Kineococcus sp. NBC_00420: one gene and its partner. The protein of the gene in region 1 interacts with the protein of each later gene in a pairwise test. Links are inferred from orthologs where the notes say so. Each region holds a gene or a part of one and is shown on either strand. Other genes may lie near its edges.

Region 1 (6,065 bases):
AGCACGGGAGCGAGGTCGTCCTCGAAGGGCTGCGTCGGCTGGAGTACCGGGGCTACGACTCCGCGGGCATCGCGGTGCTGACCCCCGGTGGTGTGCAGACCCGCAAGAAGGCCGGGAAGCTGGCCAACCTCGTCGAGCTCCTCGACGCCGACCCGCTGCCCGCGGCGGGCACCGCGATCGGGCACACCCGCTGGGCCACCCACGGCGGCCCCACGGACGGCAACGCCCACCCTCACGTCGGGCAGGGCGGCCGGCTCGCGCTCATCCACAACGGCATCGTCGAGAACTTCGCGACGCTGCGCACCGAGCTGCTCGGGGCCGGTGTCGAGTTCACCAGCGAGACCGACACCGAGGTCGTCGCGCACCTGCTCGCCCGGGCCTACGACGCGGACGCCGCGGGGGACCTGACCGCCGCCATGCGGGCCGTCTGCGCCCGCCTCGAGGGCGCGTTCACGCTGCTCGCGGTGCACGCCGACGAACCCGGCACGATCGTCGGCGCCCGCCGCAACTCCCCGCTGGTGGTGGGGCTCGGTGAGCACGCGAACTACCTCGGCTCCGACGTCGCGGCGTTCATCGCCCACACCCGCGAGGCGCTGGAGCTGGGCCAGGACCAGATCGTCACCATCACCCCCGACGACGTCGTCGTCACCGGCTTCGACGGCTCGCCCAGCCAGGGCCGTCGCTTCCACGTCGACTGGGACGCGGCGGCCGCCGAGAAGGGCGGGTTCCCGTCCTTCATGGCCAAGGAGATCCACGACCAGCCGCAGGCCATCGCCGACACCCTGCTCGGGCGGACCGACGCGAACGGCCGGCTGCAGCTGGACGAGATGAAGATCTCCGAGGCGCAGCTGCGCAGCATCGACAAGATCGTCGTCATCGCCTGCGGGACGGCCGCCTACGCCGGCCAGGTCGCGAAGTACGCCATCGAGCACTGGTGCCGCATCCCCGTGGAGGTGGAACTCGCCCACGAGTTCCGCTACCGCGACCCCGTCGTGTCCGAGCGCACCCTCGTCGTCGCGATCTCGCAGTCGGGGGAGACGATGGACACGATCATGGCCGTCCGCCACGCCCGCGAACAGGGCGCGAAGGTGCTGGCGATCTGCAACACCAACGGCTCGACGATCCCGCGCGAGTCCGACGCGGCGCTCTACACCCACGCCGGACCGGAGATCGCGGTCGCTTCGACGAAGGCGTTCCTCGCCCAGATCACCGCCTGCTACCTGCTCGGCCTGTACCTGGCCCAGTTGCGCGGCAACAAGTTCGCCGACGAGATCGCCCAGGTCCTCGCGGAACTCCAAGAGATCCCGGCCCAGGTCCGCCAGGTCCTCGACGGGCTGGAACAGGTCCGCGAGATCGCCCGCTACATGGCCGACACCCGCTCGGTGCTCTTCCTCGGCCGCCACGTCGGCTACCCGGTGGCGATGGAGGGGGCGCTGAAGCTCAAGGAACTCGCCTACATCCACGCCGAGGGTTTCGCGGCCGGTGAGCTCAAGCACGGGCCGATCGCGCTGGTGGAACCCGGGACCCCCGTGTTCGTCGTCGTGCCCAGCCCGCGCGGGCGGGACTCCCTGCACGCGAAGGTCGTCTCCAACATCCAGGAGGTCCGGGCCCGCGGCGCGCGCACCCTGGTCATCGCCGAACAGGGCGACACCGCCGTGGAACCCTTCGCCGACGTCGTGATCCGCATCCCGCAGACCTCGACGCTGCTGTCCCCGCTGCTGGCCGTGGTGCCGCTGCAGGTGTTCGCCTGCGAGCTCGCGACCGCCAAGGGCCTCGACGTCGACCAGCCCCGCAACCTCGCGAAGTCCGTCACCGTGGAGTGACCCCCCGCCGTCGGGCGTCACCCGCCCTCGTGGGACGGTGACGCCCGGCGGAGGGGGATCAACCAATGATCATCGGAGTGGGCATCGACGTCGTCGACGTCGCGCGCTTCAAACGTCAGGTCGAACGGACACCGTTGCTGCTGGAACGCCTCTTCGGCGACGGCGAGCGGAACCTGCCCGCGGAGTCCCTCGCGGCGCGGTTCGCGGCCAAGGAGGCCGTGGCGAAGTCGCTCGGCGCGCCCGTCGGGCTCGTGTGGCGCGACGTCGTCGTCGAACGCGAGGACGGCCACCGGCCGGAGATCATGGTCCGCGGGAGCGCCAAGAAGATCGCCGACGCGGCGGGAGTGTCGGTCTTCCACCTCTCGCTCTCCCACGACGCCGGGATCGCGACGGCCATGGTCGTGGCCGAGAGCCGCTGACGTGATCGCCGCGCACCGCGTCGCCGACGTCCGCGCTGCCGAGCGGGCGACGATGGTCGGGCTCCCCGGGGGCGCGCTCATGCAGCGGGCCGCGGCGGCCCTCGACGTCGAGTGCGCGCGGATCCTGCGCGAGGCGACCGGCGGGGTCAGCGGACGCTCGGTGCTCGTCCTCGCGGGCTCCGGCGACAACGGCGGCGACGCCCTCTACGCCGCGGCCCGCCTCGCCGCTCGTGGGGTCGGGGTCACCGCGCTCACGACCTCCGACCGCGTCCACGACGACTCGCTGCGCTCGGCCCGCCGGGCGGGCGTGCGCACCCGGCCGTGGCGAGCGGGCGACGAGGACGTCTGCGCCGCAGCGGACCTGGTCCTCGACGGGATCGCCGGCATCGGCGGTCACGGTGGTCTGCGCCCGGACTTCGAGGGGCTCAGCGCCCTCGACGGACCGGTCGTCGTGGCCGTCGACGTCCCCTCCGGTCTCGACGCCGACACCGGCGCGCTCACCGGCGAGCTGATGGCCGCCGACGTCACCGTCACCTTCGGCACGGCGAAGCCCGCGCACCTGCTGGCCCCGGCTGCGGCCCGCTGCGGCCGGCTCGTCGTCGTCGACCTCGGCACCTCCCACCACCTCCCGGAACCGGCGGTCCGGCGGGTCGAGCCGCAGGACGTCGCCGCCCGCTGGCGCCGCGCCGCCCCCGGCGACGACAAGTACTCCCGCGGCGTCGTCGGCGTCGTCGCGGGCGGGCCGGACTACACCGGCGCCGCGGTCCTCGCCGTCGAGGCCGCCGTCCGGGCCGGGGCCGGGATGGTGCGCTACCTCGGTCCGCGCCACCCCACCGAACTCGTCCGGCAACGGCGTCCCGAGGTCGTCGCGGGTCCGGGCCGGGTCCAGGCCTGGGTGCTGGGGCCCGGGGTCTCCCCGGACGACCCGGAGCAGCAGGACCGCATCCGCGACGCGCTGGCCTCGGGCGAACCCGCCGTCGTCGACGCCGGCGCCCTCGGCGGCCTGCCCGACACCCTCGGCCCGCAGCACGTCCTCACCCCCCACGCCGGGGAACTGGCCCGCCTGCTCGGGGCCGAGCGGCGCGACGTCGAGGCCGACCCGCTGACCCACGCCCGCCGCGTCCACGAGCGCACCGGGGCCACGGTCCTGCTCAAGGGCTCGGTCACCACCGTCGTCGGCGCGCACGGCGTGTTCACCGCCGCGTCCGCGCCGACCTGGCTCGCCACCGCCGGGGCCGGTGACGTCCTCGCCGGGATCCTCGGCGCAGCCCTCGCGGGTCGCCCCGACGAGGACCCCGCGCAGGTCGCCGCGGACGTCGCGGTGCTGCACGGCCGGGCCGCCGCCCTCGCCTCGGCCGGTGGTCCGCTCGCCGCCCTCGACGTCGCCGACGCCGTCCCCGCGGCGCTCACCTCCCTGCCTGGCTGGTGAACCGTGGGCGGGTACCGTCGAGTCGTGCAACCACGACCCGGGGTGCCCGCGGAGGCCGTCGTCGACCTCGACGCGATCGCGCACAACGTCGCCGTCGTGCGTGAGCAGGTCGGTCGCGTCGAGGTGATGGCCGTCGTGAAGGCCGACGCCTACGGCCACGGGCTCGTCCCCGTCGCCCGGGCGGCGCTCGCGGGCGGGGCGACGTGGCTGGGGGTGGCCCACGTGCACGAGGCCACGGCCCTGCGCGAGGCGGGCGTCGACGCCGACCTCCTCGCCTGGATCCTCACTCCCGGAACGGACCTCGTCCCGGCCGTGCGGGCCCGGGTGGACCTCTCGGTGGCCGCGGTGTGGGCGCTGGAGATGGTCGTTGAGGCGGCCCGCACGACCGGGACGACGACCCGGGTGCACCTCGAGGTCGACACCGGGATGTCGCGCGGGGGAGCCTCCCCGGCCGAGTGGCCCGCGCTGCTGGACGCCGTGGCCAAGCACGTCGCGGACGGGACCGTCCAGGTCCGCGGGACCTGGGCGCACTTCGCCAGCGCCGACGTCCCCGGTGACCCCTCCGTCCCCGCCCAGCTCGAGGCCTTCGAGGCGGCGCTGCAGACCGCCCGCGACCACGGGGTCGACCCGGGCCTGCGCCACCACGCGAACTCCGCCGCCGCGATGTTCGTCCCGGAGTCGCGCTACGACCTCGTCCGCGTCGGACTCGCCGTCTACGGGCTCTCGCCCGCTCCCGAACGAGCCACCGGGGCCGAGCTGGGGCTGGTCCCCGCCATGACGCTGGCCGCCCGCCTCGCCCACGTCCGCCGCGTCCCCCGCGGGGCCGGTGTCTCCTACGGCCTGACCTACACCGCCGGGGCCGACACCACCCTCGGGCTGGTCCCGCTCGGCTACGGCGACGGCGTCCCGCGGCACGCCTCCTGGAACGGTGCCGGGTCGGGGGAGGTCCTCGTGGCCGGCGCCCGGCGGCGGATCGCGGGCCGGGTCTGCATGGACCAGGTCGTCGTCGACCTCGGCGACGACGTCGCCGCCCCCGGTGACCCCGCGATCGTCTTCGGTCCCGGCCTGGACGGGGAGGCCACCGCCGACGACTGGGCCCAGGCGGCCGGGACGATCTCCTGGGAGATCGTCACCCGCATCGGCTCCCGCGTCCCGCGCCGCTACACCGGCCGGCTCGCCGGGGTGCCCGCGTGAGGGCGGCGCTGCGTCCCGCCCGCCGGCACCGCCCCACGGTGCGCGGCGAGGAACTCCAGTCGCTGACCGGCGAACCCGTCGAGGTCGAGACCGACGACGGGGTCCGGCTGCACGTCGAGGTCGACCCCGCGGACCGCCCGGACGCGCCCACCGTCGTGTTCCAGCACGGCTACGCGCTGACCGCGGACAGCTGGCACTTCCAGCGCCTGGCGCTGCGCGGGCGGTACCGCCTCGTGCTGCCGGAACTGCGCGGGCACGGCCGCTCCGCCCGCGGCCCGGCCGGCCCGGTCACCATCGCCCGCCTCGCCGACGACCTCGGACAGGTCATCGACGCGGTCGCCCCGGACGGGCCCGTCGTGCTCGTCGGGCACTCCCTCGGCGGGATGACGGTCATGGAGCTGACCGTCCGCCGCCCCGACCTGCTGGACCGCCTCGAGGGGGTCGCCCTCGTCGCCACCAGCGCCGGCGGGATGGCCGCCGTCGACCACGGACTGCCGATGCTCGGCCACCACCTCGTCCGCTGGGCCGAACTGGCCCTGGAACGCGCCGCGGGCCGGACCGACGTGCTCGAACGGAGCCGCCGCGTCGGCGGGGACCTCGAGCAACGTCTCGTGCGGCACTGGAACTTCGCCGGACCGGTCACCCCGGAACTCCTGCGGCTCGCGGCCCGGATGATGGCCGGGACCCCCGTCGACGTCATCGCGGACCTGCTGCCCGCCTTCGGCACCCTCGACGAACGCGAGGCGCTCGCCAACCTCGCCGGTCGTCCCGTCCTGGTGCTCGCCGCCGAACGCGACCTGATGACCCCCGCGGCCCACGGCCGGGAGATCGCCGAGGCCGTCCCCGGCGCCGAGCACGTCCTGGTCCGCGGGGCCGGGCACCTGCTGATGCTCGAGCACCCGAGCGTGGTCACCGCCCGGTTGGAACGGTTGCTGGAGCGCGTCGGGACCCGGCGGGGCCTGCCCGCCGACGAGGTCGTCGTCCCGGTGCCCGCACCCCGCACCCGCCGGAGGCGACGGTGAGCCGGCGGTGAGCGACGTGGAACTCGTCCTGGCCGCCCCGGAGGACACCGTCGCCTTCGGTGCCCGGGTGGGCGGCGCCCTGCGGGCCGGTGACCTCGTCCTGCTCTCCGGGGACCTGGGCGCGGGGAAGACGACGTTCACCCGCGGTCTCGCCGACGCCCTCGGCGTCCGCGGTCCG
Region 2 (4,544 bases), 2.0 Mb from region 1 along the record:
ACCGAGCGGAGCACGTCACCGGACTTCATGGTCGCGAAGGCCTCCTCGACGTCGCCGAGCCCGATCCGCTCGGACACGAACGCGTCCAGCGGCAGCCGGCCGTTCGCGTGCAGCTCCAGCAGCTGCGGGAAGTCCCGCTCGGGCAGGCAGTCGCCGTACCAGGACGACTTCAGCGCCCCGCCGCGACCGAACACGTCCAGCAGCGGCACCTCGAGCTGCATCTCCGGCGTCGGGACGCCGACGAGCACGACGGTGCCGGCGAGGTCGCGGGCGTAGAACGCCTGCCGCCACGTCTCCGGGCGGCCCACGGCGTCGATGACGACGTCCGCGCCGAAGGAGTCGGTGAGGTCCTGCACGGCCGTGACGACCTCGTCCTCGGAGAGCCCCCGCGAGTTCACGGTGTGCGTCGCGCCGAGCTGCTGCGCCCACCCGAGCTTCTTGTCGTCGAGGTCGACGGCGATGACCCGACGGGCCCCGGCCAGGACGGCGCCCGCGATCGCCGCGCACCCCACCCCGCCGCAGCCGATGACGGCGACGGTGTCGCCGCGCTGGACGGGGGCGGTGTTGACCGCCGCGCCGATCCCGGCCATGACCCCGCAGCCCAGCAGCCCCGCGACGGCGGGATCGATCCCGGCGTCGACCTTGGTGGCCTGACCGGCCGCGACGAGGGTCTTGGGGGTGAAGGCGCCGATGCCCAGCGCGGGGGAGAGCGGGGTCCCGTCGGTCAGCGTCATCTTCTGCGACGCGTTGTGGGTGGCGAAGCAGTACTGCGGCCGGCCCCGCTTGCAGGCGCGGCACTGCCCGCACACCGCACGCCAGTTGAGGACGACGGTGTCGCCGATCGTGACGTTCGTGACGCCCTCGCCGATCGCGGAGACGGTGCCGGCGGCCTCGTGGCCTAGCAGGAACGGGTAGTCGTCGTTGATCCCGCCCTCGCGGTAATGCAGGTCGGTGTGGCAGACCCCGCACGCCGCGACGTCGACGACGACCTCACCGGCGATCGGGTCGGGTACCACGATGTTGACGGTCTCGACGGGGGCGCCCTTGGCGCGCGAGATCACTCCGGGAACGGTCCAAGCCATGGGAAGGACACTAACGACGGGCTCGGAGACAGCGCGAGCCCCGGTATCCTGGAGTCCGTGACCCTCCACCTGCACGACAGCGCCGCCGGCGCGGTGCGCGAGTTCGCGCCGCTCGTCCCCGGGCAGGTCGGCATCTACGTCTGCGGCGCGACGCCGCAGGGGTCACCCCACCTCGGCCACGTCCGCGCCCAGGTCGCCTTCGACGTCCTGCGCCGGTGGCTGACCCGCAGCGGCTACGCCGTGACGATGGTCCGCAACGTCACCGACATCGACGACAAGATCCTCACCAAGGCCGCCGAGGCGGGGACGGAGTGGTGGGCCCACGCGTACCGCTTCGAGCGCGAGTTCGGCGCCGCCTACGACGCCCTCGGCGTCCTGCCCGCCACGGTCGAGCCCCGCGCCACCGGCCACGTCACCGAGATGGTCGAGCTGATCGGGCGCCTGATCGAGCGTGGTCACGCCTACGCCGCGGGCGACGGTTCGGGCGACGTCTACTTCGACGTGCGCTCCTGGCCGCACTACGGCGAGCTCACCCACCAGAAGCTCGACGACATGGAACCGGCCGGCGACGCCGACCCCCGCGGCAAGCGCGACGCCCGCGACTTCGCCCTCTGGAAGGGACGCAAGGACGGCGAACCCGCGACGGCGTCCTGGCCGACGCCGTGGGGCCCGGGCCGGCCCGGCTGGCACCTGGAGTGCTCGGCCATGGCCGGGCGCTACCTCGGCCCCCGCTTCGACATCCACGGCGGCGGCCTCGACCTGCGCTTCCCGCACCACGAGAACGAGCAGGCCCAGTCGCGTGCCGCCGGCGACGGGTTCGCGAACTACTGGCTGCACAACTACTTCGTCACGATGTCCGGCGAGAAGATGAGCAAGTCGCTCGGCAACGTCCTCGGCGTCCCGCACCTGCTGGCGACCCACCGCGCGGTCGTGCTGCGCTACTACCTCGTCGCCGGGCACTACCGCACGCACCTGGAGTACTCCGAGAACTCCCTCGTGGAGGCCGAGGCCGCCTACTCGCGGCTGGAGGGTTTCGTGCGCCGGGCCGCCGAACGCCTCGGCCGGACCGCCGTCGCGAACGTCTCCGCCGGGTTCGCCGCGGCGATGGACGACGACATGGCGACCCCCGCGGCGCTCGCGGTCCTGCACGACACGGCGCGGGCGGGCAACTCCGCCCTCGCGGCGGGTGACGACGCGGCGCTGAGGAGCGCCTACGAACAGGTCCGGGCCGGCCTGGACGTGCTGGGCCTGGACCCGTTCGCGGAACCGTGGGCCTCGCAGGCAGGCGGAACGGACACCGCGCGCACCGCACTGGACGTGCTGGTGCGCGCACGGCTCGACGACCGGGCAACCGCCCGTGCCGCACGGGACTTCGCCACCGCCGACGCGGTGCGCGATTCCCTGAAGGATGCGGGCATCGTGATCGAGGACACCCCCACCGGGGCTCGGTGGGTTCTGGAGGGTGAGCACTAGTGGCAGGGAACTCTCAGCGTCGCGGCGCTGTCAGCAAGGGCAAGAAGGGTCCGACCGGGGGCTCCGGGGGCAAGAACCGCCGAAGCCTCGAGGGGAGGGGGCCGACGCCGAAGGCGACCGAGCGTCCCTACCACCCGGCGGCGAAGGCGGCCGGCAAGGCGGCCCACCGGGCGGCGACGACGAACGCCCGTCCCGGCGGTCGTCCGCCGACGCGGCGCAAACCCTCCGGCGAGACGGAGTGGATCGCGGGCCGCAACTCCATCGTCGAGGCGCTGCGCGCGGAACTGCCGATCACCGGCATCTACGTGGCGTCCGGGGTCGAGTCGGACGAGCGGATCAAGGAGATCCTCTCCACCGCCGGGAACAAGGGCATCCCCCTGCTCGAGGCGTCGCGTCAGGAACTCGACCGCCACACCGAGAACGCCGTCCACCAGGGCGTGGCGGCCACGGTCCCGCCGTACAACTACAAGCACCCGATGGACCTGCTGGACCGGGCCTCGCACTCGGGACGTCCCGCGTTGATCGTCGCGCTCGACGGCGTGACCGACCCCCGCAACCTCGGGGCCGTCGTCCGTTCCGTCGCCGCGTTCGGCGGTCACGGTGTCGTCGTCCCCGAACGTCGGGCGGCCGGCATGACCGCCTCGGCGTGGAAGACGTCGGCCGGTGCCGCGGCCCGCACCCCCGTCGCGCGGGCGACGAACCTCGTCCGCGCGATCGAGGAGTACCAGAAGGCCGGTCTGTTCGTCGTCGGTCTCGACGCCGAGGGTGACGTCCTGCTGCCCCAGCTGAAGCTGGCCGACGGCCCGATCGTCCTCGTCGTCGGCGCCGAGGGCGCCGGGTTGTCGCGCCTCGTGCGCGAGAAGTGCGACCAGGTCGTCAGCATCCCGATGGCCGGCGCCTTCGAGTCGCTCAACGCCGGTGTCGCCGCCGGTATCGCCCTCTACGAGGTCGCGCGCCACCGCTGATCCTCCTCCGGGGTGGAGAGGACACTCTCCGCCCCGGAGCCGCGCTGCGGGACACCGCCGTCGGCCCGGCCGGGTCGTCGGGACGACGTGCGGTTCGTCCGTCCGGGGTGTTCACTGGGTCAGATCCCGCCGTGAACGACCGGGACCTCATCGTCTGAGTTAGTTGAAGATGAAACTATCTGCTACGATGGCCGGATGACCGAGCAGACGCCTCGCTGGCTCTCCACCGACGAACGCCGGGTGTGGCTGCGGCTCAGCGCGCTCATGGAACTACTGCCCGCCGCCCTCGACGCTCAGCTGCAACGCGACGCGGACCTCACCAAGACGGCCTACCTCACGCTGGCGATGCTGTCGGAGGAACCGGGGCGCAGCCTGCGGATGAGCGAACTCGGCGCCCGCTCCAACGCGAGCCCCTCCCGGATCTCCCACGTGGTGAGCCGGCTGGAGAAGGACGGCTGGGTCCGCCGCGAGAAGAGCCCCAACGACGGCCGCGGTCAGGTCGCCGTCCTCACCGACGCCGGCTTCCAGAAGGTCGTCACCGCCGCGCCCGGACACGTCGAGCGGGTCCGTCAGCTGGTCTTCGACCCGCTCGACGAGCGCGACCTCGCCACGCTCGACGAGGTGATGGTAAAGCTGCTCGACATCCTCGACCCCGACGCGAAGTTCGCCGCGACGGCTCTCGCCCGCCAGACCTGACCGAACCGTGATCTTGCTGGGTCTCCCAGCAAGATCACGGACGGGGTCAGACGTGGTCGCGCCAGGAGTGCTCGGGTTCGTAGCCGAGCACCCGGCGGGCCTTGTCGATCGAGAGCAGCGTCTCGTGGTCACCGAGCTCGTGACGGACCTCGACCCCCGGGTAGACCTCCGCCATCAACTCCGCCGACGTGCGCGACATGACGGTGTCGGCGTTCGCGACGATGCACACCTCGACGCCGGGACCCTTGCGCTGCAACGACAGGCGCACGGCCTGGGCGCCGTCGCGGGCGTCGATGTAGCCCCAGAGGTTCCACTTGCGCAGCGTCGC

Evidence for each region. The genes of interacting proteins can lie anywhere in the genome.
Region 2: the proteins of OG218_RS18420 (region 1) and rlmB interact in binary tests that used the Escherichia coli proteins (3 or more experiments, as listed by UniProt). The link is inferred for Kineococcus sp. NBC_00420 from one-to-one orthologs.

What each region holds. Positions count from the first base shown.
Region 1 is NZ_CP107930.1:3,724,262-3,730,326, forward strand. The notes cover bases 1,467-4,457. They hold OG218_RS18420 (NAD(P)H-hydrate epimerase), read left to right. Parts: upstream 1,467-2,243; coding sequence 2,244-3,671; downstream 3,672-4,457. Other genes in these bases: glmS (glutamine--fructose-6-phosphate transaminase (isomerizing)), read left to right, coding at 1,467-1,823; OG218_RS18415 (holo-ACP synthase), read left to right, coding at 1,889-2,242; alr (alanine racemase), read left to right, coding at 3,696-4,457. Also shown: more of glmS, read left to right, coding at 1-1,466; more of alr, read left to right, coding at 4,458-4,865; OG218_RS18430 (alpha/beta fold hydrolase), read left to right, coding at 4,862-5,887; tRNA (adenosine(37)-N6)-threonylcarbamoyltransferase complex ATPase subunit type 1 TsaE, read left to right, coding at 5,904-6,065. UniProt on the Escherichia coli protein: Bifunctional enzyme that catalyzes the epimerization of the S- and R-forms of NAD(P)HX and the dehydration of the S-form of NAD(P)HX at the expense of ADP, which is converted to AMP.
Region 2 is NZ_CP107930.1:1,730,792-1,735,335, reverse strand. Bases 1,538-4,537 are described here. They hold rlmB (23S rRNA (guanosine(2251)-2'-O)-methyltransferase RlmB), read left to right. Parts: upstream 1,538-2,554; coding sequence 2,555-3,520; downstream 3,521-4,537. Other genes in these bases: OG218_RS08400 (NAD-dependent epimerase/dehydratase family protein), read right to left, coding at 4,263-4,537; OG218_RS08405 (MarR family winged helix-turn-helix transcriptional regulator), read left to right, coding at 3,716-4,216; cysS (cysteine--tRNA ligase), read left to right, coding at 1,538-2,555. Also shown: OG218_RS08420 (S-(hydroxymethyl)mycothiol dehydrogenase), read right to left, coding at 1-1,082; more of cysS, read left to right, coding at 1,140-1,537; more of OG218_RS08400, read right to left, coding at 4,538-4,544. UniProt on the Escherichia coli protein: Specifically methylates the ribose of guanosine 2251 in 23S rRNA.